Regions from separate parts of the Chitinimonas sp. BJYL2 genome, predicted to be linked through region 3. Evidence: predicted binding sites of a transcription regulator. Region 3 holds the regulator's gene; each other region holds the start of a gene.
What was found. Region 3 encodes sigma-54, which starts transcription at its own class of promoters, with help from an activator protein. Its sites were predicted from a motif close to CTGGCACGCTTCATGCTT; they were not measured.
Positions count from the first base shown of each region.

Region 1: the regulator sigma-54 is predicted to act here: its motif matches at 1,437-1,454, upstream of flgJ (flagellar assembly peptidoglycan hydrolase FlgJ).
Region 2: the regulator sigma-54 is predicted to act here: its motif matches at 1,543-1,560, upstream of O9X62_RS00360 (CmpA/NrtA family ABC transporter substrate-binding protein).
Region 4: the regulator sigma-54 is predicted to act here: its motif matches at 4,552-4,569, upstream of flgB (flagellar basal body rod protein FlgB).

Region 1 covers NZ_JANZKW010000002.1:164,628-171,968, reverse strand. The annotation lists gene O9X62_RS06465 (flagellar basal body L-ring protein FlgH) at 1-202, shown strand, start outside; gene O9X62_RS06460 (flagellar basal body P-ring protein FlgI) at 224-1,333, shown strand; gene flgJ (flagellar assembly peptidoglycan hydrolase FlgJ) at 1,492-2,379, shown strand; gene flgK (flagellar hook-associated protein FlgK) at 2,407-4,920, shown strand; gene flgL (flagellar hook-associated protein FlgL) at 4,953-6,623, shown strand; gene O9X62_RS06440 (hypothetical protein) at 6,818-7,341, shown strand, end outside.
Region 2 covers NZ_JANZKW010000001.1:68,385-75,725, reverse strand. The annotation lists gene O9X62_RS00360 (CmpA/NrtA family ABC transporter substrate-binding protein) at 104-1,366, opposite strand; gene O9X62_RS00355 (ANTAR domain-containing response regulator) at 1,728-2,303, opposite strand; gene pepF (oligoendopeptidase F) at 2,422-4,308, opposite strand; gene O9X62_RS00345 (C39 family peptidase) at 4,623-5,219, shown strand; gene ubiA (4-hydroxybenzoate octaprenyltransferase) at 5,285-6,166, opposite strand; gene O9X62_RS00335 (chorismate lyase) at 6,163-6,696, opposite strand; gene O9X62_RS00330 (ABC transporter substrate-binding protein) at 6,749-7,341, opposite strand, start outside.
Region 3 covers NZ_JANZKW010000001.1:607,883-615,223, forward strand. The annotation lists gene O9X62_RS02875 (SIS domain-containing protein) at 1-250, shown strand, start outside; gene kdsC (3-deoxy-manno-octulosonate-8-phosphatase KdsC) at 282-797, shown strand; gene lptC (LPS export ABC transporter periplasmic protein LptC) at 800-1,375, shown strand; gene lptA (lipopolysaccharide transport periplasmic protein LptA) at 1,356-1,889, shown strand; gene lptB (LPS export ABC transporter ATP-binding protein) at 1,886-2,608, shown strand; gene O9X62_RS02900 (RNA polymerase factor sigma-54) at 2,617-4,080, shown strand; gene hpf (ribosome hibernation-promoting factor, HPF/YfiA family) at 4,125-4,466, shown strand; gene ptsN (PTS IIA-like nitrogen regulatory protein PtsN) at 4,693-5,148, shown strand; gene hprK (HPr(Ser) kinase/phosphatase) at 5,226-6,167, shown strand; gene rapZ (RNase adapter RapZ) at 6,185-7,045, shown strand; gene O9X62_RS02925 (flavin prenyltransferase UbiX) at 7,048-7,341, shown strand, end outside.
Region 4 covers NZ_JANZKW010000002.1:175,218-182,558, reverse strand. The annotation lists gene O9X62_RS06515 (flagellin) at 1-894, shown strand, start outside; gene O9X62_RS06510 (23S rRNA (adenine(2030)-N(6))-methyltransferase RlmJ) at 986-1,831, opposite strand; gene cysD (sulfate adenylyltransferase subunit CysD) at 2,015-2,941, shown strand; gene cysN (sulfate adenylyltransferase subunit CysN) at 2,941-4,380, shown strand; gene flgB (flagellar basal body rod protein FlgB) at 4,623-5,036, shown strand; gene flgC (flagellar basal body rod protein FlgC) at 5,076-5,489, shown strand; gene O9X62_RS06485 (flagellar hook assembly protein FlgD) at 5,505-6,173, shown strand; gene O9X62_RS06480 (flagellar hook-basal body complex protein) at 6,242-7,341, shown strand, end outside.

The DNA.
Region 1 (7,341 bases), on a different contig from region 3:
AAAACAGGTCAATATTCGCGGCGAGATCAGTTACTTGCGGGTATCCGGCATCGTGAACCCTGCCGATGTGAAGGCAGGCAATGTGGTATCCTCAAACCGCATCGCCGAGGCCCGTATTGAAGAAATGGGCAGCGGCACGATTGCCAGCGCTGACCGCGCCGGCTGGTTGCAGAAATTCTTCTTCAGCTTCTTGCCCTTCTAGCCCAGAACTTCTCAAGTACCCATGATCCTTGCCCGCGCTGCCCGTCTGATTGCCTGTGTGCTGCTGATTGCGGGATGCAGTCTGGCTCAGGCGCAGCGCCTCAAGGAGCTCACCACGGTAGGTGGCGTACGTCCCAACCAGCTTATCGGCTACGGGATTGTCGTTGGCCTTGATGGAAGCGGTGACCAGACCACGCAGACACCATTTACGGTGCAAAGCGTGCTCAACATGCTTACCCAACTGGGCGTGCAACTACCACCAGGTACCAATCTGCAACTCAAGAACGTCGCGGCAGTGACGGTCACGGCTGTCCTGCCGCCTTATTCCCGAGTAGGCCAGCAGATTGACGTTACCGTGTCGTCCATCGGTAATGCCAAGAGCCTCCGTGGCGGCACCTTGCTGATGAGTCCGCTAAAGGGTGCCGACGGGCAGATTTACGCCATAGCCCAAGGCAACGTCATCGTGGCCGGCGCCGGCGCATCGGCCGGTGGTTCCAGCACCCAGGTCAATCAGCTGGCGGTGGGCAGATTGCCCAATGGCGCTACGGTTGAACGTGAAGTCCCCGGGGGGGTAGGGGATGGCGAGTTCATTCAGCTATCCCTGAACGAAGCCAATTTCGGCACCGCCAGCAAGGTAGTGCAGACCATCAACAGCAGCTTCGGGGTCAGCACAGCCCGCGCACTGGATGCCCGTACCATCCAGGTCCGGGCCCCGCAGGACCCGGACGCCCGCGTTGCCTTCATGGCCCGGCTGGAGGACCTGAACATTGTCCCCAACGAGGCCATCGCCAAGGTCATCATCAATGCACGTACAGGCTCGGTGGTAATGAACAAGGCGGTCACTCTGGAGCCGTGTGCGATTTCCCACGGCAATCTCACGGTCACCATCTCCGCCAAGAATGACGTCAGCCAACCCGGCCCCTTGTCAGGCGGCCAGACCGCACCGGTCAAGAATGCCACGGTTGAAGTCAAGGCAGAGAAGGGCGGCGTCACCTCTGTGCCCAAGAGCGCTTCGCTCAATGATGTGGTCCGCGCACTCAACCAGATCGGCGCTACGCCGCAGGATCTGCTGGCCATCCTCCAGGCCATGAAATCCGCAGGCGCGCTCAAGGCCGAACTCGAAGTCATCTGACCGCGGATCAGCCGGGCGGAGAATCTTGCCGCCTCGTCCTGCCAGACACCCCCAGCCTTCGTATTTTTGCCAGATTGATTCAATAGAATCATAGACTTGCATTCTGGCACGCTACCTGCTTTATCCGTTCTGACCAATGTCGAACCGGGTAAAGCATCATGTCCCTCTCTACCGCCAGCCAGAACGCCGCTCTGAACGCCCGCCTCGCGATTGACGCACAGGCCGTGGGCGATCTGCGCGCCCGCGTCGCCAAGGACCCCAAGGGTGCTGCGCGCGAGGTCGCGGGTCAGTTCGAGAAGATGTTTCTCGATATGGTGATGAAGTCCATGCGCGAGGCATCCCCCAAGTTTGACGAGCTGGAAAGCAATTCGGTCGGCATGTTCCGCTCGATGTACGACCAGCAGTTGTCACAGACCATGACCAGCGGCAAGGGGCTTGGGCTGGCCGATGTGATTGCGGCGCAGATTGAGCGCATGGGCAATCCAAGCCTGCTCCAACAGCCACAGCGCAGCCCCGCCCGAGGCGTGGAGACCGCGCGGGCGGCAAATCCTGCCGCTGCCCCGGCAGCCGCGCCGGCCAACTCCAGCAGCTTTGTCGAGACCCTGGGTGAAGCTGCCTCCGGCGCCGCGCAAATGCTGGGCTTGTCGCCGCACCTGATGCTGGCCCATGCCGCGCTGGAAACCGGCTGGGGCAAGAAGCCGATCACGGATGCGAAGGGCAACAACACCCACAACCTGTTCGGTATCAAGGCAGGCAGCAGCTGGACCGGCAAGACGGCCGACATCACCACCACCGAATACGTTGATGGCGTCGCGCAGAAACGGGTCGAGCGCTTCCGCGCCTATGACAGCTACGCCGATGCTTTTGCCGATTACGCGAAGCTCTTGTCGCGCCGCTATGGCGATGCCGTGCAAGCCGGCAGCGATGCCAAGGCCTTTGCCAGCGGCTTGCAGGAGGGTGGTTATGCCACCGATCCCGCCTACGCCAGAAAACTTGCCCGTGTTGCCGAGCATCCGGCACTGCGCGCCTATCGGGCTGCGGCCTGAATCGCCCGGCCAGAGAGGTAGAACATCATGGGTAACAGCATTTACGGCATTGCGGTTTCGGGACTGAAGGCAGCACAGATCGGTCTCAATACCACCAGCCACAACATCGCCAACGCCAGCACGCCTGGCTACAACCGCCAGACCATCACCCAGAGCGCCGTGGAGCCCACCCCGACGGGTGGTGGCTTCCTGGGGCGCGGCGTTGAAGTCGATACTATCCAGCGGATCTACAACGAGTTCATTGGCCGCCAAGTGCAACTGGCGCAGACGCAGGAAGGCTACCTGAGCAACCTCAAGTCGCACCTGGACGATCTGGACAACCTGCTGGCGGACCCCAGTGCCGGTTTCTCGCCCTCACTGCAGGACTTCTTTACTGGGATCCAGACGGTTGCGAACAACCCGCAAAGCGTACCGGCACGCCAATCCCTGCTTGGCTTGGCTGAGGCCATGATCCAGAAGCTCAATACGGTGAATGGCCGTATGCAGACGCTCCGTGAGGATGTGAATACCGAGATCAAGGCAACCGTAGACAGCATCAATTCGATTACCGGCCAACTGGCCAACCTGAATGACCAGATCATTCTGGCCAAGGGCGCTGGCGGCGGTAATCCGCCCAACGATCTGCTCGACCAGCGTGATCAGCTGGTCAAGGAACTCAACAAATATGTGAAGTCCACGGTCATCAAGCAATCTGATGGCAGCTACAACATCTTTATCGGTAACGGCCAGAATCTGGTCGTGGGCAACCAGGCTTTCACGCTTGGCGCCGTGCAGGCCGCGGATGATCCCTCCCGCTTCGATGTGGCGTATCAGCAGTATGGCGTCACCGCGATCATTCCAAGCAGCATGATTACCGGGGGCTCGCTGGGTGGTGTGCTGGAGTTCCGCAAGGAAGTGCTGGATGTGGCCCAGAATTCTCTGGGTCGGGTAGCCGTTGCACTGGCACAGGCAGTGAATGTGCAGCACCGGAGTGGCCAAGACCTGAACGGTCAGTATGGCGGCAACTTCTTCCAGTTCTATGCCGAACGCGTCAACGCCCAACATGATCTGGGCGGTGCTGGCGGCCCATCGCTGACCGCAGAACTGACCTCGGCTCTGCCCTTCGTGGAGAGTGATTACAACGTCGCACTGGACGCCACCGGAACCAACTACACCATCACCCGGCTGACCGATGGCCAGACCGCCTCGGTTACCCTGGCGAGCGGCGCGATGACATCGCTGACCGGCTTTTCGGCCTTTGGTGTGCGCTTTCAGTTGTCCGCTGACCTGGTAGCAGGACGCAACCATGGCGTCAGCTTTCTGCCCGCCGCATCGAACGTGATTGCCAACGACAACAATACGGGCACCGCAGACCTGCAGGTCTCGATTTACGATCCCAGCAAGCTGACAACCAGCGATTACGAATTCATTTATGACCAGCCCGACTACCGCGTGGTGCGCAAGGAAGATGGCGCGGTTTTCAATATCACGGCCAATGAGTGGGCCAATCCGCCGGTTCAGATCGACGGGATGCAGTTTCGCATCAATACGGGCACGCCGAATCCGGGCGACCGCTTCACCGTGCAGCCAACACGAGGATTTGCCGACAATCTGACCGTGATGGTGAAGGATACTGCCAAGGTGGCAGCCGCCACCCCCATCCGTACCTCTTCAGACACAGTCAGCATTGCCAGTTCGGCCGATACCGCCAATACCGGCACCGGTACCATCACCAGCATCACTGCCTCAATGCAGGCACAGGGTGGTGCGGCCACCAAAAAGATCGAGATCGTCTTTACCGGCGCGGCCAGCTACGACATCCGCGATGCCGCGACCGGCGCAACCCTGGCGGCGAACCAGGCGTATGTGGCAGGCAACAACATCACTTATAACGGCTGGACCGTTCAGATTGCGGGCGCACCGGCCGCGGGCGACCGGTTCCTGATTGACCCGCGCCGTAACAACGGCACGGCAACGGTCTCTGCAGGTGCGGTCAGTACCGTGCCGATCGACCTTGCCCTGAAGACGCCGGTTGCCGTGCGCTTCAACAACCCGGCCACAACCTACGATCTGATCGATCCAGCCACCGGCACGGTGCTCAATGATCCGATCACGGCGGCCCCGATGTCGAATCAGCCTTACACCTCCGGTTCCAACATCACCTTCAACGGCTGGACCATCCAGGTGAGCGGGCTGCCGGCAGCGGGCGACACTTTCCTGATCGAGGGCAATAGCGGCGGCAAGGCCGATGCACGCAACATGCTGGCGATAGGTGTATTGCAAACCGCCAACAAGCTTGCCAACGGCACAACCAGCTTTCAGGGCGCTTACAGCAAACTGGTATCGGATGTTGGCGTTCGCGCCAATCAGGTCAAGATCAACCAGGCTGCTCAAGCCTCGCTGCTGCAACAGACCGAGACCAAGATGGCCGATGTATCCGGTGTGAATCTGGATGAAGAGGCTGCCAATTTGTTGGTGTACCAACAAGCGTATCTGGCTGCCAGCCGAACCATCCAGGTTGCCCAGCGGGCATTCGACGAAGTGTTGAATATCGGCCGCTAAGCCGACAGCTAGTCAGAGCAGGAGTCCAAATCATGCGCGTCGCTACCGCTTCCATCTACAACCAGGGCGTGTTCAACCTGAACAATCGCCAGGTTGATCTGTTCAAGCTGCAGAACCAGCTCTCGACTGGCCGAGCCATTCTCACCCCATCGGATGACCCGGTGGCTTCCGCGCGTTCGCTCGATCTGCAGCAGTCGGTCAGCCTGAATGGGCAGTACATCGAGAACAATAAATACGCCAACGACACGCTGGCGCTCACCGAGGCCAATCTCCAGAGCGTGGTGTCCACCATTCAGGATATCCAGCAACTGGCCGTTCAGGCAGGTAACCCGGCGCTGACCAATGCGGAAAAGCGGATGATCGATGCCGATATTCGCGGCAAATATCAACAGCTTCTGGGCATTGCCAACACGACCGACGGCAATGGGCTTTACATCTTTTCCGGTTACAAGGGCGATACCAAACCCTTCAACGAACTGGCCTTTGGCAATATCCGTTACGACGGCGATCAGGGTGCGCGCGCCGTGCAGATTTCACCGTCAAGGCAGATTCCGGTCTCGAACTCCGGTACGGATGTTTTCGTCAATATCAAGACCGGTAATGGTACGTTCGAATCCAATCTGGGCCGGCCCAACCTGCCACGTACCGTCACGCTGGCCGATAGCGGCCCGATCCAGTTCTCGCGCGACCCGGCCGGTGGCTATGTCGAATCGGACTACCGGGTAGACTGGGATGGCGCCAACTACACCATCACACGTATCAGCGATGGTGCAACCAGTGTGCAAACACCGGCAGCATTGCTTGGTGGGGTCAATGCCCTTGGCATGGTGATTCAGGCGCAGGGTGTGCCGTCCACCGTCGTGCCCGCCACGGCGACGTTCGACGGCAAGAACACCAGCAACGGTGGAACCGGAGTCATCAGCCCGGGCGTGGTGAGCGATCCGCTCAAGTGGGTGAACACCAACAACAACGAGCGCTATCGCATCCAGTTCCACGTCGTACCCGACCCGGCCAGCCCGACCAAAACGCTGACCAGCTACGACATCATCGACAACCAGCCCATCCTGCCGGATGGGGTGACAGCGAACCCCAACTACAACCGTTCGCTGATCGATGGCTACAACTACACGACCGGCCTGCCGGCAGGCGGGCGCACTGACAATATTGGCGCAGGCCGCCCCAACGCCTTCCCGCGCGCCTACACGGCGGGTTCTGAAATCGTGTTTGCACAATTGGCGGGCGAAACGGGGCTCTACGCGGGCTGGGATTTCGGCGCGAAGATTTCGGTGACGGGTGTGCCCAAGGATGGCGATGCGTTCAGCATTGAGCCAAGCGTGGACAAGGACGTGTTCAGCACCCTCGGCGACTTCAGTACCGCACTGACTGACTACGTGAATAACGATATCGGTGGTGCGTTGTTCCAGAATCGCCTGAACGTGGCATTGTCGAATCTCGACAACGTCCTGAGCCGGGTCTTGACGGTGCAGGCCAGCGTCGGGTCGCGTCAGAAGGAGGGCGAGTCAACGCAGAACACCAATGAAGATCTGAATGTGCAGTTCAAGGCGACCATCTCCAGCCTGATCGATCTGGACTACACCAAGGCGATCAGTGACTTCACGCAGACGCAGACCTACCTGGATGCGGCACGGCAGTCATTCTCGAAGACGCAGAACCTGTCGCTGTTCCAATACATCGGCGGCTAAAGCTGTCGCCAATTTCTGACACCTTGCGGCCTGGCGGCAGGCTGCCAGGCCGCTCACATCGAATGCACTGCTAACCTGCGCGCCTGGTTTTACCGGGCGCGCGGCATTTTCGCGTCCACTGCAGCCAGTCCGCCATGGCTTACCCACCTTGTTCGCGGACCGATTCAATCCAATCCATCCGATGGGACCCCTGCATGATCCGATCTACAAAGGTGATATCCACACTTTTCTTGTCGTGCCTGATGGCCGCCTGTGGTGGCGGTAGCGATGCCGGCAGTACCACCCCACCAGCGACAAGCATCACTGTCAGTACCAGTGCCGCCACGGGCGGCACCATCTCGCCCGCTGCCGCCACGGTCAGCAGCGGGGGCGTCGCCAGCTTCACCATTACACCGTCAAGCGGCCAGGTGATTGCCAGTCTGAGTGGCTGCAATGGCACGCTCAGTGGCAACACCTACACAACGGGCGTCATCACCGCTTCCTGCACGGTCAGCGTCAGTTTTATGGCCGAACTGCAAACGCCCGTGGCGCCAATGGCAGCAGGTGAAAGCACCAGTTACGCGTTGAAGTCCGATGGCAGCCTGTGGCTTGCTGGGCAAAACAGCCAAGGGCAACTTGGCTTGGGTGATATCAACAACCGCCGATTGTTTGAATCGCCGATGCTTGGCGTCAAGGGCGTATCGGGCGGAGGTAGCCATACGTTGATCCTCAAGCAGGA
Region 2 (7,341 bases), 540 kb from region 3:
TTTATTACGCGGATGGTCATTTAACCGGCGCCCCCTCACCCTGCCCTCTCCCAGGGGGAGAGGGTTCCAAACCATTGACGTTTCGGGTTCGTGCTACCCGCCATCAAGCCCCGCGAATCTTGAACCCCGCCGCATAAGCCGCCGGGTTCTTGCCATCCCACACCGTGCCGTCAATCAGCGTGCTCTTGCGCATCGGGTCCTTGGGGACGCTGACGCCGAGTGCCCGCGCCGCATCGCTGTAAATGTCGATCCGGTTCACGGCCTTTGCCACCGCCAGGTAATCGGGGTCGGTCTTCAACAGTCCCCAGCGTTTGTGTTGGGTGAGGAACCACATGCCGTCCGACAGATACGGGAAGGTGACCTTGCCGTCGTTGAAGAACTTCATGTAGTTGGGGTCGTTCCAGTTGCGGCCGTGGCCGCTCACGTATTTACCTTCGAGGCGCTGGTCGATGATGTCGACCGGGCAGTTCACATAGCTCTTGTCGGCGATGGTTTCGGCCACTTTCTGGCGGTTGGCCATCACGTCGATCCAGCGCGAGGCATCGAGTACGGCCATTACCAGCGCGCGGGCGGTATTGGGATACTTGGCGGTGAATTCGGCCGTGCAGCCCAGTACCTTTTCGGGATGGTCGGTCCAGATTTCCTGCGTGGTGGCGGCAGTGAAGCCGATGCCGTCGGCTACCGCGCGGTTGTTCCACGGCTCGCCCACGCAGTAGCCATCCATATTGCCCACGCGCATGTTCGCCACCATCTGCGGCGGCGGCACGACGATGGTTTTCACGTCCTTGAGCGGATCAATGCCCTGCGTGGCCAGCCAGTAGTAGAGCCACATCGCATGCGTGCCGGTGGGGAAGGTCTGCGCAAACGTGTATTCGCGCGGCTCGGCCTTCACCAGTTTGGCGAGGCTGGCACCATCCTTCACGCCTTTGTCGAGCAGCTGTTTTGATAGCGTGATCGCCTGGCCATTATTGTTCAGCGTCATCAGGACATTCATGTCCTTTTTGGGGCCGCCAACACCGAGTTGCACGCCATAGATCAGGCCGTAGAGCACATGGGCGGCATCGAGCTCGCCATTGACCAGCTTGTCGCGCACACCGGCCCAGCTCGCCTCCTTGCTGGGGATGATCTTGATGCCGTACTTCTTGTCGAAGCCCAGCACCGCGGCCATCACGATGGAGGCGCAATCGGTCAGCGGAATGAAGCCGACCTTGACCTCGGTTTTTTCGGGCACGCCCATCTTGGTATTGCCGGCCGCACGCACGGCAGGAGAGAGCATCGACAAGATCGGCGTGGCGCTTGCGGCACCGACGCCCATCATGAAGTGGCGACGACCGCTGGAGGCGATGGCGGGATTCTGGTCTTTCATACGGCACATCCTCTCGATAGCTGAATCAAAAATCGGTGGGCATAAAAAAACGACGTCCTGCGGTTGCCTGAGGGCAAACCGAAGGACGTCGTTGTCCGGATTCTGTGGGCACGGCGTTGTGCCCGGTTTTCACTGCTGGCGTCGCCCAACCTTGGGCTGCGCTTGCCTTGTTGGCGTTGCAGCAACCGTGCCAGCACGGCTATTTTGCTGCTGATTTACGCTAATTCATTGACGCGTATGGCTATTTTCGCATTTCATCGGACTGCGACTGGCGTTCGCTCGGCACAATCTGCTTCTGTTGCAATGCACCAAGCTGTATCAGGCCGTACCAAGCTGGTGCATTACCGCCTTGTCGGACACCTCAGCCCAGCAGTTCGGCCGCCGCAATGAACTGCTTGGCAACGTCGCTCAGGCGTTGCCCGCGCGCCATCGCGGTCTTGCGAAGCAGGTTGTAGGCATCGTCCTCGCCCAGCTGTTTGTGCTTCATGATCAAGCCCTTGGCGCGTTCGATGAGCTTGCGCTCATCGAGCTTCTGTTCGGCCTCGGCGAGGCGGGTGCGCAGCGCGCGCTCTTCGTCAAAACGGGCCAGCGCCACCTCGATGACCGGTGCCAGTCGGGCTGTGCTCATGCCATCCACTACGTAGGCGGTAACGCCGGCGCGCACGGCCGAGCGGATCAGTTGCTGATCGCCATCCTGGCTGAACATCACCACAGGACGGGGCGCTTCGCTGTTCATCACCGCCAGCTGTTCCAGCGTATCGCGCGTGGGGGACTCGGTATCGATGATCACCACATTGGGGCATTGCGTTTCCACGGCCTTCAGCAGCGCCTGTGGCGTAGCCACGCTGTCCATGACCTCGTAACCCAGCTGCAGCAAGGCCTCGCGCAGTTCAGCGATGGGCTTTTCGGTGTCGTTGACGAGCAAAATGCGGAGCATGCGCGGGCCGGGTATATATAACCGGTATCACCTTCAGCAAGTCCTGTGCCACGCCTTGATGCGGGCAAACAAAAAGGGCAGACCCTGCGGTCTGCCCTTTTGATGCGCTGGCTGGCTTTTACTTGCTGGCGAGCACGGCGTCCATTTGGTCCATCAGGCGATCCATGCGCTTGATGATGGCGCGGTAAGGATCGGGTTTGGCCATGTCGAGGCCGGCCTTCTTGACGATCTCGTATGGATCGGCCGAGCCGCCTGCCGAAATCATCTCGAAGTAACGATCCCGCATTGCCAGATCGCCCTTGGCAATGCCTTCGGCAAAGTAGGCCGCGGCGCTGATCGAGGTGGCGTACTGGAACACGTAGAAGTCACGGTAGAAGTGCGGGATGTAAGCCCACTCGACGCCATAGGCATCTTCGATCTTCATCACGCCTTCCTTGTGGCCGTGATAGCGCTTGAGCAGATCGAGGTACATCGCGCTGAGCTTGTCGCCGGTGAGGGCGTCGCCACGCTCGATGGCCTCGTGCGAGAGCAACTCGAACTCGGCGAACATGGCCTGGCGGAAGAAAGTACCGCGCAGGGTTTCCAGTTGCTGACCGATGGCGAAGATTTTCTCGGCACGCGTCTTGGCGTTGGCGATCATGTAATCGGCCAGCAGCATTTCGTTGGTAGTCGAGGGAATCTCGGCCACGAACAAGGCGTAGTCGGCGTTCGGGTAAGCCTGTGCGCGGTTCGAATACACGCTGTGCAGCGCATGGCCCCACTCGTGGGCCAGCGTGGAGACGCTGTCGTAGCTGCCGTTGTAGCTCATCAGTACGAACGGGTGCACATCGTAGGCCGAGCCGTTCATATAGGCACCCGAGCGCTTGCCACGCTGCGGCAGCGAGTGCATCCAGCCACCGTTGAAGCCGGCGCGCAGCTCTCGGGCGTAGTCCTCACCCAGCGGCTTCACGCCATCGAGGGTGAGTTGGGCGGCTTCATTCAGCGAATACTCGCGCGGCGGCTTGGCCAGCGGGACGTAGATGTCCGAATAGCGCAGGTCTTTGAGGCCCAGCAGCTTCTGGCGCAGCTTGAAGTAGCGGTGCAGCGTGGGCAGTCCGGCGTTGGTCTCGGTGACCAGGGTGCGGTAGACCGACTCGGGCGTGTTGTCGAAGGACAGCGCGGCGGTCAGCGAGCTGCCATGGTTGCGCGCCTTGGCCTGGAATACCGTGCCTTGCAGATGGCCGGTGTAGGTGGCGCCGAAGGTGCGCTCGTAAACCCGGAAGGCTTTCCAGAAGGTATCGAATACCTGCTTACGCACCTTGGGGTCGCGGTGATCGCGGTAGGCCACATAGCCTTCCTGATCCAGCGTGACCTTCTTGCCCTCGATGGTGATCGTGGGCCAGGGGATGTCGGCATTGGCCAGCAGGCCGTAGATATTGCTGGCGGCCTGCAGCGGGGCATTGGCCGCGGCCAGGATGGCCTCTTCCTTCTGGCCCAGCGTATGCGGTGCCAGACGCAGCGTGGTCATCAGGGTATGGCGGTAAACGCCCAGCTTGGGTTCGGCAGCCAGAAAGCCATTGATCTTGTCGGCCCCCAGCGCGTTGAGTTCGGGCGCGATCCAGGCGGTGGCTTCGTTGTAATCGTTGTACAGATTGGTGGCGAGCTGATCGCGCGCCTGGTTCTCGGCCACGCGGGTGTCTTCGTCCGACTTCATGCTGGCGTAGCTGTACAGGCGCATCAGGCGCTTCTGGATACCGGAGCGGAAATCCAGCGCGGCGAGCAGGGCGGCGGCGTCACGGCCCAGCGTGCCTTTGTAGGCTTTCAGCGCAGGCAGCTCGGCGGCAATGGCCTTGCGCTCGGTCTCCCAGCTTGCATCATCGGCATACAAGTCTTTGAGGTTCCAGACGGTCGCGACATTGAGGGTTTCTGCAGACTTGGCGGCAGCAGGCGGTGTGGGCTGATTGGCAGCGTAGGCGGTGGTCACCGCCAGCATGCAGGCGGTCAGCGCGGATAGCGCTCGGCTCATGGGTTGTCTCCCTGGTTTGAGAATGTGTCAGGCCCGCAACATCAGGGTGAGCGCGGTATCTCCCCCGGCGAGCGCCGCGGCGATTCTACGACCGCATGGGGCAAGGGGCCGAGCTGCATGCGACGAGCCGTTGTTTTCGCGCATGAATGGCAAATTGCTTCGCTGTCGTATTTGGAAAGCGCGGTTTTGCCGTTCTCGCCTGTCGGTGGCAGGAAGGGCAGGGCAATACTCAGTCTGGCCCATGGCGCTGCCTCCCTGTCGTCTCGGGCCAGCAAAAGGACTTTCTGCCTTTCAACGACTATCGGAGCAACACCATGATGCTATTGCAACGCTGTGTGAAGCTGCTGTGCCTGTTGTCCCTCGCCCTGACCGTCCGTGCCGCCCCCCCTGCCGATGTGCCTTACTGGTCCCAGCTTGATAACCAGTACGAACCCCTGGCAACGTGCAGCATTACATCCATGGCCATGATCACGGACTTTTTCAACCTTACAGATCCCGAACAACTGAACCGGCGCACGCCGGATTATCTGTATGAGCGCTTTGGCAAGCGGGGTGATGTGGCCAGCCTGGCGGCCGTGTTCAACACCATTGCGCAGGAGAAGGGCAGCCCGCTGCGCGACAAGGGCTATGTCAACGGCACCATCACGCAGTTGCAGCAACTCGCTGCGGCAGGCAAACCCACCATCATTCACGGCTGGTTTACCGCTTCGGGACATATTCTGGTGGTGACGGGTTATGACGGCCAGAACTACACCGTCAATGATCCCTACGGGCAGTGGAATGGCAAGAAGTTCGGCGGCTACGACACCAGCGTATCGGGCAAGGGCCTGAAATACAGCAAGCGCAATTTCGAGCGTGTCATTACCGACAACGGTCGTGGCACCGACTTGTGGCTGCACGTCTTCGAATAAGCACGGGCAAGCTCAGGGTGGCCGCGGGAGCAAAGCCTGCCCGGCCACTCTCCGACCCAACCGGCTCAGAACGGGATAGCCAGCCAGTAATCCATGGCAATGCCGGCAAAGGTCGCGGCGCCCACCCAGTTATTGTCCAGAAAAGCCTGAAAGCATTTCGCCCGATCCCGCCCGCGGATCATCCGGTATTGCAGGGCAATCAGCACGGCGGCGGCGGTGAGCCCCACGTACCAGAAGACCCCGCGGTGCAATAGCCAGCCGATCAGCCCCATACCGAGCAGGAACAGGCCATGACAGATCATCACGGCTTCGGCATCGAAGCGGCCAAAGGTGATGGCGCTGGTCTTGATGCCGATCTTCAGATCGTCGGGCTTGTCCACCATCGCATATTCGGTGTCGTAAGCCACCACCCAGAACAGGTTGGCAACCACCAGATACCAGGCGTACGCCGGTACCGTGTTCTGGAAGGCGGCAAAAGCCATCGGAATGCCGAAGCTGAAAGCAAGCCCCAGATACGCTTGGGGAATCGGCAGGAAGCGCTTGGTGAACGGGTAGGTGCCCGCCAGCAGCAGTGCCGGCACCGACATCCACCAGACCAGGGGGTTGAGGGGCAGGATCAGCAGACCTGCCGAAAAGGCCAGGCCGCCGGCCAGTAGCAGGGCTTCGCGCTTGCTGACCCGGCCGGTGGCCATGGGGCGGTGCTGGGTGCGCTCCACCTTGTCGTCAAAATCACGGTCGGCATAGTCATTGATCACGCAGCCCGCCGAGCGCATCAGCACCGTGCCGAGGATGAAGATCCACAGCACCATCAGGTCCGGGCGACCGCGACTGGCAATCCAGATACCCCATAGTGTGGGCCAGAGCAGGAGCAGGATGCCGATGGGTTTGTCCAGCCGCATCAGCTTTTCATAGGCGTCGAAGCGGTCTTTGAGCTTATCGAGGTTCATCGCAGGGTCGCAGGCAGGAAGACTTCAGTCACGAGGATACGCGCGTTGAACAGCTCGAATCGCGAGCGGCGCGCCCAAAGGCGGGCGGGCAGGGGACCAACGGCAGCACTGGCACGTCGGTACAGCGTATGGCGGCGATCCAGGCCACGAAACGCGAGCTGACTGCGTTGCACCCTGGGGTTGGCAAACAGGGTGGCACCAAGCGGCTTGGTGCCTTGCCGGCGGATGCTGCCAAAGCCGTGCATCAAGGCCTCGCGCGGCATCACCGAGTGGGCGAAGACCAGCGGCGTGTCGCCACTGAGAAGCACCACTTCACGCACCACGGCGAGCGCCGGCCGTGGCATGCCCAATGCCTTGAGCTCATCGCGGCAAGGCATGGCGTAATGCTGGCGCAACAGGCGCACGCGGAAATCCGGAAAACGGGCAATCAGGCGGGCCGTGAGTGAGCCCGGATGGACCAGCCAGTCGTGCAGCGCGCGTGGCGCCCGGCTGGCGGGATGACTCCAGCGGTGGCTGGCAATATGCGGCATGACGCGATCAGCGGTTGGCAAAGGCGCAATTATGCCACCGGCTGCCGTAGTGCTACTGCCAGCGCGCTTCAATCCGCGCGTACTCGCCGCGCTTGCGCAGGCGGGTGAGTCCCTCGTCAAGCAGCTGGCTGGCGCGGGCGGCATCGGCGTGCTTGCGCGAGAACGATACGTAGATATCCGGTTCGATCAGCGTGCCCACCAAATGGATGCGGCCACGCAGGCCGGGATGCTCGCGCAGGATGGCCGCCACGATGCGGTCATAGACCAGGGCGTAATCCACCCGGCCGGCGGCAAGCTTGCGGAGCGCGTCCAGATCGGACTGGCCGACATCACGTCGCATGGTTGGGTCGCCATCAAAGGCCGCACCGTAGTCGTAGCCATTGGTAATGGCGATGCGCTTGCCGCGCAGACGGTGGATATCCACTTCGCCTTGCGGCATGCCGTTACGGGCATAAATGCCGATGCGGCCCCGAAACAGCGGCTGCGCGTGCCAGCGATACTGCTGCTCGATCAAGGGGTTACGCAAGGTGTTGAAACACCCCGCCAGTCTACCCGCCTGGGTCAGCTTCATGCACCGTGCGTACGGGAGTGGCTGCAACCTGACCTGAATGCCGACCTCGGCATAGGCGGCACGGACCAGCTCTA
Region 3 (7,341 bases):
TGGCGACTTGCTTGGGGTCTTTACCGATGGCGACCTGCGCCGTGCCATGGACCGCGATATCGATCTCAAGACCGCGACCATGCACGATGTGATGACGCGTAACCCCAAGACCATCGAGGCCGGCAAACTCGCGGTGGAAGCCGTGCAGCTGATGGAATCATCCAAGGTCTATGTGCTGCTGGTACTGGAGCACGGCCGCCTGGCCGGTGCCATCCGCATGCATGATCTACTCAAGGCCGGCGTAGTCTGAGCCGCCCCAACGCCTTACCCAGGAATACGACGTGCAAGAACGAGCCCAATCCGTCCGACTGATGATCTTTGATGTGGATGGCGTCATGACCGACGGCAGCCTCTACTACACCGATGCCGGCGAAGAACTCAAAGCGTTCAACTCGCTCGACGGCCACGGCCTCAAGATGCTGCAACAGTCCGGCGTGCAGCTGGCCATCATCACCGGGCGCAACTCGCGACTGGTCGAGCATCGTGCCCGCAATCTGGGCATCAACCACCTGATCCAAGGTGCGCACGACAAGCGCGCCTCGTTCGAGAAGCTGCTGGCTGATCTCGGCTTCCGGCCCGAGGACTGCGGCTATATGGGTGACGATGTGATCGATCTGCCGGTCATGCGCCGCGTCCACTTTGCCGTAGCCGTGCCGGACTCCCCCGTCATCGTCCGTCAGCATGCGCATTACGTTACCGGTGCACGCGGTGGCCACGGCGCCGTGCGGGAAGTCTGCGACATGATCATGCAGGCTCAGGGGACACTCGACGCCCAGCTTGCGCCCTATCTGCAATAACCATGCTGCCAGACCGCGCCGCCAGAGCCCTGCCGCTGATCCTCCTTGCCCTGCTGGCCGGGCTGGCGCTGTTGCTCGACCGCGCCACCTACCTGCCCGATATTGCCAACGGGCTGCGGGACAAGGCACCCGATCTGCGGATCAAGGACTTCCGCGCAACCGCTTATGGCATGGATGGCAAGCCGCTTTATGTGCTGACTGCCGAGCAGATGCAGCATTACCCCCACGACGATCACTCGGAGCTGAGTCAGGCTCACCTGATCCGCACGCTGCCTGGCGAGCCGGATCTTCAGGTACATGCCGATAAGGCCCGGATGGCGAGCGGGGCGCAGCAAGTTCATTTTGAGCAGAACGTCCGCATGCTGCGTGATGCCGCACCGGACCTGCCCGCCATGCAGCTAAGCACCAGCCGGCTCACGCTGGATACCCAGCGGGGTAGTGCGCAATCGGACGCACCTACACAGTTGCTCCACGGTGGCGACCGCCTCAACACCACCGGCTTTGACTACGACCACCGCCAGGCACGCCTTGCCCTGCGCGCAAAAGTGAAGATCCGCTATGCCCCTCCTCAGCGCTAAACGCCTGCTCAGCACGCTGTTGCTTGTTCTGCCCGCAATGGCTGCGGCTGAGCTGGCCGACGGCTACAAACCCATCGAAGTCGACGCCGGCCGCGCCACCCAGGACCAGAAATCCGGCCAGGCTGTGCTCGAAGGCGGCGTGAAGATCACCCAAGGCACGCTGACCTTGGAAGCGGATCGCGCCGTAATGCAGGAGACCGCCGGGGGAGACCATACGGTTCAGGCCACCGGCAAGCCCGTCAAGTTCAAGCAACGACTCGAAAGCAAGCTCGCCTGGCTGGACGCGCATGCCGACAAGCTGGACTACGACAGCAAGACCGGCGAGGTCAAGCTGATGGGGAATGCCTGGCTCAAGCGGGGTGAGGACGAGATCAGCGGCAACCGCATTACCTACAACTCGGTCACGGAGAAGTACGCCGCCGAGGGTAGCCCGCCCGATGCCAGCAGTGATGGTCGCGTACGCATGGTGATCCAGTCCAAGAAGAAACCCGCAGAAGGCCAGCCCAAGCCATGAGCCGCCTGTCTGCCCAGCATCTGCAAAAACGCTACAAGGCACGCACCGTGGTTCGCGATGTATCCCTGCATATTGATGCGGGGGAAGTCGTGGGCCTGTTGGGCCCTAATGGCGCCGGCAAAACCACCAGCTTTTACATGATTGTGGGCATGGTCGCCCTCAACGGCGGCAAGATATTCCTCGACGATGCCGAGATCACCCACCTGGCCATGCATGAACGCGCGGGCCTGGGTCTGGGTTATCTGCCACAGGAAGCCTCGATTTTCCGGCGCATGACAGTGGCCGAGAACATCCGCGCCATCCTGGAACTGCACGAAACCGGCAACGACGCCATCGAGCGCCGTCTCGAAGAGCTGATGCGTGAACTCAATATTGCCCATCTGCGCGACAGCTCGGCGCTGTCGCTCTCCGGTGGCGAGCGTCGTCGCTGCGAGATCGCGCGTGCGCTGGCCGCCAACCCGCGCTTCATCTTGCTGGACGAGCCCTTTGCCGGTGTGGACCCGATTGCAGTGATGGATATCCAGAAGATCATCCGCTTCCTCAAGGAGCGCGGCATCGGCGTCCTGATCACCGATCATAATGTGCGCGAAACGCTGGGTATCTGTGATCGTGCCTACATCATCAACGAGGGCAGCGTGCTGGCCTCGGGTACGGCCGAGGAGATTGTCTATAACGACAATGTCCGCCGCGTGTACCTGGGCGAACACTTCCGGATGTAGCCCCAGGCATGAAACAGTCCCTCCAGCTCAAACTCTCCCAGTCGCTCACGCTGACGCCGCAGCTGCAGCAGTCGATCAAGCTGCTGCAACTCTCGACCCTGGATCTGAACCAGGAGATCGAGCGCTTCCTGCAAGACAACCCCATGCTGGAGCGCGAGGACGATGACGAGCCGGAAGTGCATCCGGTCAAAGCCGATGGCTCGCCGGCCGACATGCAGGAGCGTCCGGTTGATACCGAAGCCCCTGCACCCAGTGAAATCGCCGAGCCCGATTACGATGCCGAAGATGCGCTGGGTGACAGCTACTGGAACGAAGCCGGCAGCGGTCGCCAGAACAATGATGGTGACGATGAGTACGATGCCCAGGCCAATGTAGCCCAGGTCGCCACCTTGCGTGAGCACCTGCTGGAACAACTGGGCCTGCTGCCACTGAATCCGCGGGATAAGGCACTGGCCACCTTGGTCATCGATGTGCTCGATGAAAACGGCTATCTCGGTTCCTCGCTGGAAGAAATCTTCGAAATGATCCCGCTGGCGATCCGCGAGGGGCTGGAGATCGAGCCCGAGGAACTGCAGATCGGCCTGCAGCTCGTTCGTCAGCTGGAACCTTGTGGCGTGGGTGCGGTCGATCTTAAGGATTGCCTGATGATCCAGCTGGATCAACAGTATTCGGCCGACCCGCTATACAAGCTGGCCCGTACGCTCGTCGCCGGACACCTCGATTTATTGGCGAACAAGGACTACAGTAAACTTAAGAAAACGCTGAAATGCGACGACACGTTGCTGAGGCAAGCGCAGGTACTGATCCAGCGCCTGAATCCTCGCCCCGGCGCCGCTTTCGGTGAGACCGACACACGTTATGTGGTGGCGGATGTAGTGGTAAAGAAGCTTCGTTCAGGCTGGACTGTCCAGCTCAACGAAGCAGCGATGCCCAAGCTCAAGGTGAACCAGTTGTACGCCAACATCCTGCGACAACACCGTGAAAATGGTACTGGCCTCTCCGGGCAGTTGCAGGAGGCCAAGTGGCTGATCAAGAACGTGCAACAGCGTTTCGACACTATCCTGCGCGTCGGCCAGGCCATCGTCGAAAAGCAGCAGCGCTTCTTCGAGCACGGCGAAGTCGCCATGCGGCCGCTGGTATTGCGCGATATCGCCGAAGAGCTGGATCTGCACGAATCCACCATCTCTCGCGTCACCACGCAGAAGTACATGCTGACACCGCGGGGTATCTATGAATTCAAGTACTTCTTCGGCAGCCATGTGGATACCGACTCCGGCGGTGAATGCTCCGCCATCGCGATCAAGGCGCTGATCAAGCAGTTGTTGCAGAACGAGGACCCGAAAAAACCCTTGAGTGACAGCACGATTGCCGAGGTACTCGGCAAACAGGGCATCAATGTCGCCCGCCGCACAGTCGCCAAATACCGTGAAGCCATGCAGATCCCTCCCGTGAACCAACGAAAGTCCCTGTAGCCGCCATGCATTGCCGGCGGCATCCTTAACGCAAGGAGAGTCGTATGAATCTGACCATCAGTGGGCATCACCTTGAGGTTACCCCAGCCATCCGCGAGTATGTGCAGAGCAAGCTGGACCGCGTAACCCGGCACTTCGACCACGTGATCGACATGGGCGTGACGCTCAGCGTCGACAAGCTGCAACAGAAGATCGAAGTGAACGTCCACTTGCGCGGCAAGGATATCCATGTAGAAGCGACCGACGAAGACATGTATGCCGCCATCGACTTCGTGGCCGACAAACTCGATCGACAGGTGCTCAAGCACAAGGAAAAACGTTACGGCGATCGCCACAGCGATGCCATCAAGTATCAGCCCCCCCAGGACAACCAGGCTTCCGCATAAAGCCCTAGCTGGATAATGCGATACGAGAGGGACGGGAACGGTAAAGGGACGCCGTTCCCGTTTTCCATTTCACGCCCCGAAAAATCACCGTCCTTGCGCACCCTCAGGCCAGCAGGACGTGGCTGATGCGGATTACGATGCACCACTCGGCCGCCAACACGGCACACCGGCTTGTTCTGGCAACTGGCGAGCGTACAATGGCGGCCTACTTCACGAACCCAAACTTATGGCGCTGATTGCCTCTGTCCTGCCGCTGGCCAATGTGTTTCTGGATCTCGACCTGACCAGCAAGAAACGCCTGTTCGAACAGGCGGGGCTGTTATTCGAGAATAGCCACGGCATCGCTCGCAGCACGATCTTCGACGCCCTGTTCGCACGGGAAAAGCTGGGTTCGACCGGGCTAGGACAAGGGGTGGCCATCCCCCACGGGCGCATCAAGGGCCTGAAGGAAGCGCTCGGCGTCTTCGTGCGTCTCAAGCAGCCCATCCCCTTTGAAGCACCGGACGGCAAACCGGTTCAGCTCGCTTTTGTCTTGCTGGTACCGGAACAGGCCACCGACCTGCATCTGCAGATTCTTTCCGAGCTGGCGCAATTGTTCAGCGATCGCAAGCTACGCGAATCCCTGCTGGCCGCCGAAACCGCCGAAGCAACCTACAGCCTGCTGACCCAGTGGCATTCCTGATGGCAACACCCGCCTGCTTGCGTTAGGCTGGATGGCTCAGGAACCCGTTGCAGATACCGACTGCCAACTCATACGCCATGCCCCAGATCACCGTCCGCCAGCTGTTTATCGATAACGCCGAGAAACTGCGCCTGACCTGGCTTGCCGGCCAGAGCGGTGCCAACAACCTGCTGTCGATCGAAGCGGACAAACAGAAGCCGGCGCACGCCCTGGTGGGGCACCTCAACTTCGTCCACCCCAATGGCATTCAGGTGCTGGGTCTGGCCGAAATCGCCTACCTGCAAAGCGTTGAACCCGCTGCGCTGAAAAAGTCACTGGATCATCTTTTCAGTACCGACATGGCGGCGATGATCGTCGCCAACGGCCAGACTGCGCCCGATGTGCTGCGTGAAGCCTGCGAGCGCGCCCATGTGCCGCTGCTGACCTCGCCCGAGCAAAGTCCGTATCTGATGGACGTACTGCGCTTCTATCTGGCCAAGGCGCTGGCGGTATCCACCAATCTGCACGGCGTATTCCTCGATGTGCTCGAGGTCGGTGTACTGATTACCGGCGAGAGCGCCATGGGCAAGAGCGAACTGGCGCTGGAGCTGATTTCTCGTGGCCATGGCCTCGTGGCCGACGATGTGGTCGAGCTGTACCGGATCGCGCCCGACACGCTGGAAGGCCGCTGCCCGCCGCTGCTGCGGGACTTTCTCGAAGTACGAGGTCTGGGCGTGCTCAATATCCGCACGATCTTCGGCGAAACCGCGGTACGGCCCAAGAAGAACCTCAAGCTCATCATCCATCTGACCAAACAGGCTGAATCGGTCACGCCACTGGACCGCTTGCAGATGCAGGCCGCCAGCCAGGGCGTGCTCGATGTGCCGATCCGCAAGGTGGTGCTACCGGTAGCCGCAGGTCGCAACCTGGCAGTGCTGGTCGAAGCTGCGGTGCGCAATTACATCCTGCAGCTACGCGGCATCGATTCCACACGTGAATTCATCGAGCGGCATCAACGCTTCATGGAGTCCGGGGAGTAATCGTGAACCATACGTCCATGCAGATCGTGCTGATTTCCGGGCTGTCCGGTTCGGGCAAGAGCGTCGCTTTGAAGCTGCTCGAAGATCTGGGTTATTACTGTATCGACAATCTGCCCGCGACCTTGCTGCCGCAAACCGTGCGCCTGCTGCAGAACGAGGGTCACCAGCATGTCGGTATCAGCGTGGACATCCGGGGTGCGCAAAGCCTGCCCGCCCTGCCCGATTGTGTGGCCGATCTGCGCGAGCGCCAGCTCGATGTACGGGTACTGTTTCTGGAAGCCAAGACCGAAGCGCTACTCAAGCGCTTTTCCGAAACACGCCGCCGCCATCCGCTGTCTACCCGCTTCCCCGACCTCACCGTCAGCGAGTGCATCATCACCGAGCGCGAGACACTGGCGGAGATTGCCGGCCTGGCGCATCGGCTCGACAGCAGCGACCTATCGGCCAATGCGCTGCGTGCCTGGGTACGTCAGTGGCTGGCCTTGGATCAGTCGCAGCTCACCCTGATCTTCCAGTCCTTCGGCTTCAAGCACGGCGTGCCGCTCGATGCCGATTTCGTCTTCGATGTGCGCTGCCTGCCGAATCCCTATTACGACCCCGCCCTGCGACCGTTGACTGGCAGGGATCAAGCTGTCGTCGATTATCTGGAAGCCGAGGCGCTGTGTCTGGGTATGTACGACGATGTGCGCGTGTATCTGGAGCGCTGGCTGCCGCAGTTCGACCGGGACAACCGCAGCTATGTCACCGTGGCCCTGGGCTGCACTGGCGGCCAGCATCGCTCCGTCTGGCTCGCCGAGAAACTGGCAGCACACTTCAACACGCATCGCCAGGTCTTGATCCGCCATCGCGAATGGCAAGACTGGCAGGAAGACAAATGAGCATGCCACCGCGCACCGTCACGCTGGCCTTTACCGGCGCCTCGGGCCTGCCCTATGGTCTGCGCCTGCTGGAGCAATTGCTCACGGCCGGTGTACAGGTCTATCTGCTGTATTCGCAGGCCGCCCAGGTGGTGGCCCGGCAGGAACTCGGGGAAACCTGGCCCAGCCGTGCCAAGGAACTGGAGGCTCAATTGCTGAGCCGCTTTGGCAGCGTGCCCAGCCAGCTGCGCGTCTTTGGCCGCGAGGAATGGTTTGCGCCCGTCGCCTCGGGCTCCAACCCGGCCGATGCCATGGTG
Region 4 (7,341 bases), on a different contig from region 3:
GGTTTGGGTGCCAGCTCTGGCGCGGTCGATGGCGTCAGCGGTAATGGCCTCTCCTACTCGATTAACGTGACGGGTAACAACACCCAGATCGTCAATGTCACCTTCAAAGTGGGCGATGCACGTACCTCGGCAGGCTTGTCCCAAGCCGTGCAGGCATTCAATGATCGAGCCTCGCAGACCGGCATCACGGCGCGCCTGAACGAAATCGGCAACGCCATCATCCTGACGAATGACGATGGCAACGATATCGTCATGCAGGCGGTCGCTACCGCCGTCGATACCCAATCCACCGGTGTGATCTCCATGGTCACGGGTGGCGCGGGTGGTGTGCCGGCGGGTGCCGCTTACAACATGAGCGCGGTGGGCTCCGGCGGTGCAGCGGGTGGTAACCAGACATCGGGCTTCCTGCTACGCATCGGCGGTCAGGTCGTGCTGGACTCTGACAAGAGCTACTCGATCACGGCCTTGAGCGGTACAGCGGTGCAGTCGGGTGTGTTCTTCTCGTCAGGTACGATTGCCGGTGCCACGTCGGGGATGTCGGTCAACTCGGGTAGTAGCGTCAGCTCCAACCTGGCGGCTGTGAACTCGCTGGATATCAGCACGGTTGAGGGTGCTACCCAAGCCCTGCGTATCGTGGATAGCGCACTTGCGGTGGTCAGCGGCCAGCGCGCAGCCTTCGGTGCGCTGCAGAACCGGTTCATGGCGACGATTGCCAACCTGCAGGTAACGTCCGAGAACCTCAGCGCCTCGCGTTCACGCATCCGGGATGCAGACTTTGCGGCTGAAACCGCTAACCTGACCCGTGCGCAAATTCTTCAACAAGCGGGTACCGCGATGCTGGCACAGGCCAACTCGCTGCCCAATCAGGTCCTGTCGCTGCTGCGTGGTGGTTAAGCCCTCGGATACTATGCAGCAGTCTTTTACGCCAGCGGATCGTTCCGCTGGCTTTTTTGCTTTGTATTCAGCGGCTTGATCGCGCGTAAATTCAACCGGCAAGTTGTTCGAGTTGATAGCTCGCACCGGGGTCCAGCGCCAAGTGGGTGCGCAGATAGGGCAGGGTGGTACTCAGCTCTTCATGCAGGCGCCAAGGCGGATTAAGGATGAACATGCCGCTGCCATGCATGCCGAATCCGTCCTCATTCGGCGTGTGTACCGTCAGGCTCGCGTGCAACCAGCTCTTGACCGGCAAGTGCTTGAGATTCTCAGGCAGCTGGCGCGATTCATAGCGTTGCAGCATCGGATACCAGATCGCATAGGTCCCGGTCGGGAAGCGGCGCAGGGCTTCTTCCATGGCTTGCACCACGCGCTGGTAATCCTGCTTCTCTTCATACGGTGGGTCAATCAGCACCAGACCCCGGCGTGGTTCGGGCGGTAGCACGGCCTTGAGGCCAGCAAAGCCGTCCGACTTGAACAGCTTGGCCTGACGCCGCAGTGTCGCCATATTGTTTTCAAGTATCGGAAAATCCGTTGGATGCAGCTCGAACAAGCGCAACCGATCGCCTTGCCTGAGTAGCGGGGCGGCCACTAGCGGCGAGCCCGGATAATGCAGCAGCTTGCCGTCCTGATTGAGCCCGCGTACCACATCGACATACTGTGCCAAGCCTGCCGGCAGATCGTGGCGCTGCCAGAGCCGAGCAATCCCGCCGGCAAACTCGGCATTCTTGCTCGCATAGTGGCTATCGAGCTGATAAGCGCCAGCACCGGCGTGGGTGTCCACATACCAGTAGGGCTTGTCCTTCTGGTTCAGGTAATCAAGCAGACGGACAAGCAGATAGTGCTTGAGCACATCGGCATGGTTGCCGGCGTGAAAGGCGTGGCGGTAACTCAGCATGGTGCGTTTCTCTGGAAAGTTGACTGCATTGTACCGCTGCCGCTCCATCCGGCCGGTCCCAAGCTGATCGGCGACCAGCTATGGATATAGCAATTCGGTTTTTCTGCGCCTGCCTGCCTTCTGGTAAAACGTCTTCCTCCATGGTGCGATGGCACCGATAGCGTTCCAGCCTGCCGATACGACATGACAACGATTTCCCCTGCACGCCTGACTCATCTCAAACAGCTTGAGGCTGAGTCCATCCATATCATCCGCGAGGTAGCCGCCGAGTTTGACAACCCGGTGATGCTGTATTCAATCGGCAAGGATTCGGCCGTGATGCTGCATCTGGCCAAGAAGGCCTTTGCCCCTGGCAAGCCGCCGTTTCCGCTGATGCATGTGGATACGACCTGGAAGTTCCAGGAGATGTACAAGCTACGTGATCAGCAGGCGGCAGAAGGCTGGAGACTGATCACGCATGTGAACGAAGAAGGGGTGAAAGCCGGCATCAACCCGTTTACCGCCGGTTCGGCCAAGCACACCGATGTGATGAAGACCGAGAGCCTGAAGCAGGCGCTCAACAAATACGGCTTTGATGCCGCATTTGGGGGTGCGCGACGTGATGAGGAAAAAAGCCGCGCCAAGGAGCGTGTCTATTCCTTCCGCGACAAGAACCACCGCTGGGACCCGAAGAACCAGCGCCCGGAACTCTGGAATATCTACAACTCGCGTATCGACAAGGGCGAAAGCATCCGCGTCTTCCCTTTGTCGAACTGGACCGAGCTGGATATCTGGCAATACATCTTTCTCGAAAATATCGAGATCGTGCCATTGTATTTCTCGGCCGAACGACCCGTCGTGAACCTGAACGGTACGCTGGTCATGATTGATGACGATCGCATCCTCCAGTACCTGACGCCCGAGCAGAAAGCCAGCATCCAGACCAAGTCCGTGCGCTTCCGCACGTTGGGCTGCTACCCGCTGACGGGGGCCGTGGAGTCCACTGCGGCCACGCTGCCCGAGATCATTCAGGAAATGCTGCTGACGACAACCAGCGAACGGCAGGGCAGGGTGATCGATCACGATTCGAGCGGCTCGATGGAAAAGAAAAAGATGGAAGGGTACTTCTGATGTCTCACCAATCCGACCTGATCGCCAGCGACATCCTGGCTTACCTCAAGCAGCACGAGAACAAGGATCTGCTGCGCTTCATCACCTGCGGTAATGTCGATGACGGCAAGTCCACGCTGATCGGTCGCCTGCTGCACGATTCAAAGCTGATTTTCGAGGACCAGCTGGCCGCCATCAAGAAGGACAGCCAGAAGTACAACACGACCGATGACGAGTTCGATCTCGCGCTGCTGGTCGATGGTCTGCAAGCCGAGCGCGAGCAGGGCATCACCATCGACGTGGCCTACCGATACTTCAGCACCGACAAGCGCAAGTTCATCATTGCCGACTGCCCGGGCCATGAGCAGTACACGCGCAATATGGCGACGGGTGCATCGACCAGCAATCTCGCCATCATCCTCATCGACGCGCGCTATGGCGTGCAGACCCAGACTCGCCGCCACAGCTTCATCGTGAGCCTGTTGGGCATCAAGCATGTGATTGTGGCGGTCAACAAGATGGACCTGGTCGATTTTGATCAGGCTGTGTTTGACCGTATCCGTGCGGATTACCTCGCGTTTACCGAAGGGCTGGGCATACCCGATATCCGCTTCGTGCCGATTTCTGCACTGCGTGGCGACAATGTAGTCAACGCATCCGAACGCGCGCCTTGGTACACCGGCGGCACGCTGATGCAGCTGCTTGAATCGGTAGAAATCGATCACGACGTGCATCTGGATGCTTTCCGGCTCCCGGTGCAATACGTGAACCGGCCGAATCTGGATTTCCGCGGTTTCTGCGGCACGATTGCCGCTGGCCACGTTGCGCCAGGCGACACCGTAGTGGCGCTGCCTTCCGGGAAGCAGAGCAAGGTCAAGGCCATTGTCACCTACGAGGGCGAGCAGCCAGCGGCCTTTGCGGGCCAGGCCATCACACTCACACTCGAAGACGAGATCGATGTGTCGCGCGGCGACATGCTCGTCAAGGCCAACGAAACCCGTCCCAATGTGGCGACCGCATTCGATGCCCATATCGTGTGGATGAACGAGCAGCCGCTGCAACTGGGCAAGGAGTATCTGTTCAAGCTGGCCGGCAAGCAGGTGAGCGGCCGGGTGGTACAGCTGCTGCAGCGTATCGACGTCAACACCCTGGCACCCAGCAGCGCTGACGAGCTGGCGCTCAACGAAATCGGTCTGTGCCGCATCCAGCTCAATGCTCCGGCCGTATTCGATGCCTACCGTGAAAGCCGCGCCTCAGGCAGCTTGATCGTGATCGATCGGCTCAGCAATGCCACGGCTGGTGCCGGCATGATCGAAGCCGCGGCAGTAGCAGAGCAGGGGGCGGGTGAATCGGACGAGCTGGCGCGTCTGCGTGCGTTTGAAGTGGAGCTGAACACGCTGGTGCGCAAATACTTCCCGCACTGGGAAGCGCGCGATATCGGCACTTTGCTCAAGCGCTGATCCCACCGTTGTTGTTGCATCGACCAAAGCCGGGCGCCATGCCCGGCTTTTTTCATGCCCACTTGCCGCCAGCATGGTTGCGGCAACCAGCAAGGCGGCAAGGCTTGCCGCCTGCCATGAATGGTCGTGGGATCCAGCAGGCAAGTCGTTGATCTATCAGCATCATTGCTGCTGGCACAGCCTGTGCTTTTAACTACCCCGACAGGACCGATACAACACAATAAATCATCCGCGAGGCCACCATGCTTTCGAGCATCAACAAGCACTTTGCCTTCAATGAAGCGGCGCTGAAATTGCGCGCCACGCGTCAGGAAGTCATTGCCAGCAATATCGCCAACGCCGATACCCCGGGCTACAAGGCCCGCGATTTCGACTTTGCGCAGGCGCTGGGCAACGCTGTGGCATCACAGCGCGGTGCCAATCAGGGCATGGGCATGGCGCGGACAGATGGCCGGCACCTTGCGGGCAACAGCCGCAGCGTGCTCGAAGCCGATCTGCTGTATCGGAATGATGTGCAGCCCTCCATCGATGGCAACACGGTGGACATGAATATCGAGATGGCGAACTTTACCGACAACGCCGTCCGCTATCAGGCCAGTCTGACCTTCATGCAGAAACGCATTGAAGGCATGCGCTCGGCGCTGCAGTCGCAATAACAGGTAAGCAGAAGGTATCCGGGGTAAAGGGAGCACGATATGTCACTCTTTCGCGTATTCGACATTGCCGGTTCGGCAATGACCGCGCAGTCGATCCGGCTCAACGCCACGGCCAGCAATCTGGCCAACGCGGAGAGTGCGACCAGTTCGACCGGTCAACCGTATCGCGCCAAGCAGGTGGTCTTTGCCGCCACACCCTTGTATGGCAATCAGCCACAAGCGGTGGGGGTGAAGGTCAATGCGGTGTCGGAAGATCAGTCGCCAGCGCGGCTGGTATACGACCCGAAGAATCCGCTGGCCGACGCAACGGGCTATATCGCCATGCCCAACGTGAATGTAGTGGAAGAGATGACCAACATGATTTCGGCGTCGCGCTCGTTCCAGACCAACGCCGACATGATGAACACGGCCAAAGCCCTGCTGCAGCGCACGCTGCAACTGGGTCAGGCTTGATAGGGGGTTGGCGCCATGACAACCGCCGTCAATAGCAGCGCCGATGTATTCAGCAACCTGAATCAAGCGCGCGACAGCAAAAGCAAGACGCAGGAGATGCAGGATCGCTTTCTCAAGCTCCTGATCACCCAGCTGCAAAGCCAGGACCCCATGAATCCCATGGACAGTGCCGAAAGCACGGCACAGATGGCGCAGATGAGCATGGTGAGCGGGATCGAGAACCTGAATTCCAGCATCACCAGCATGATGACCACATTCAATGCCAGCCAGGGTTTTCAGGCGGCATCACTCATCGGCAAGCAGGTGCTGGTCGAAGGCGACACCATGAGCTTCGACGGCGAGAAGCCCATGAATGCGCAGGTGCTGGTTCCCGAAGGTGGCGCACGGGTCAAACTGACCATCTATGGCGCCGGCAACCAGAAGCTCGACGAAATCGACATGGGTCAGCTTACCGCAGGCAAGCAACCCATCGAGTGGGATGGCAAGGATGCCAGCGGCAATCCTTTACCGGCCGGCAAATATTACCTCTCGGCCACGGCGCAGTCGTCGTCCGGTGCCGAAACCATGCTGCGGACCATGACTTACATGGGTGTCAGCAGTGTGTCGCTGGATGGTGGCAATGTGAACGTACAGCTTGCCGACGGACGTACGCTTCCATACAGCCAGATCAGCAGCATCATGTAAGGGCCGGTGCGTTTCCAGCGTAGCGCACCGATACCAACCCCGACGTAGCAATCGGTAGGAGAATCATCATGGGTTTCCAGCAAGGTCTCAGCGGTCTTAATTCGGCCTCCAAGTTCCTCGACGTAGTCGGTAACAACGTCGCCAATGCCAACACGGTGGGCTACAAGGGCTCGCGTGCCGAATTTGCCGATATCTATGCCAATACGCTGGCCAGCACGAACGTCCAGGTGGGGATTGGTGGCCGCACCTCGAACGTGGCGCAACAGTTTGCCCAAGGCGCGATTACCAGTACCAACAATCCTCTGGATATTGCCATCCAGGGTAACGGCTTCTTCCGCATGATCGACCCAGCCGGCTCCTACAGCTATGCCCGTAATGGCCAGTTCCAGCTCGATCGCGAAGGTTACATCGTCAATAACGGCCAGAAGCTGGCGGGTTACATTGCCAATAACGATAATCAGCTGGTGACCGGCGCGACACCGCAGCCGATCCAGATCAAGACCTCCAACATTGGCGCGCAAGCAACGGGGGGCTCCACACAGGTCAATGCCGGATTGCGGATGGGGATGAACTTCGACGCCCGCAGCCCGATTGTCAACCGTGGCACAGGTACGGTGTCGCTGACTGGCCTGGTGCTCGATACGGCAGCAGCTGTGGCCAGCACACTGACCTACCAGACCCGTGTTGTCGATTCGGCGGGACGCTTCCACACTGTGGATGTGCAACTGACCAAAACCGCCGACGAAGTCGTGGGTGTCAGCCCGGAAACCTGGTCTGTCGCAACCCGGCTGGATGACCTGGGCACCGGTGGCACCTTTACCCCGACCGGCACGATTCTTCAGTTCACTGGCGGCATCCTGTCCAGCGGCTCCAGCCATAACGTGTCATACAAACTGGGCTCGCCGCCAGCCGCCTACGGCACCACGCCGCTGAATTTCACGCTCAACTTTGCCGGTGCCACGCTCGGTGCCGCAACCGTGGCGCCGAACCTGACAACCAACGACACCTCTTTGCTCAACACTTCGGTGGCGGTGTCGGATTCGAATCTGGACTCCACCACGCCAGCCAACACCACGGCTGCCCCAGTTCCTGCTTCTCAGCGTACCTACACACAACGCGTGCTGGACCCGGATGGCTACCCGGTGGATCTGACCATTACCGTGGAAAA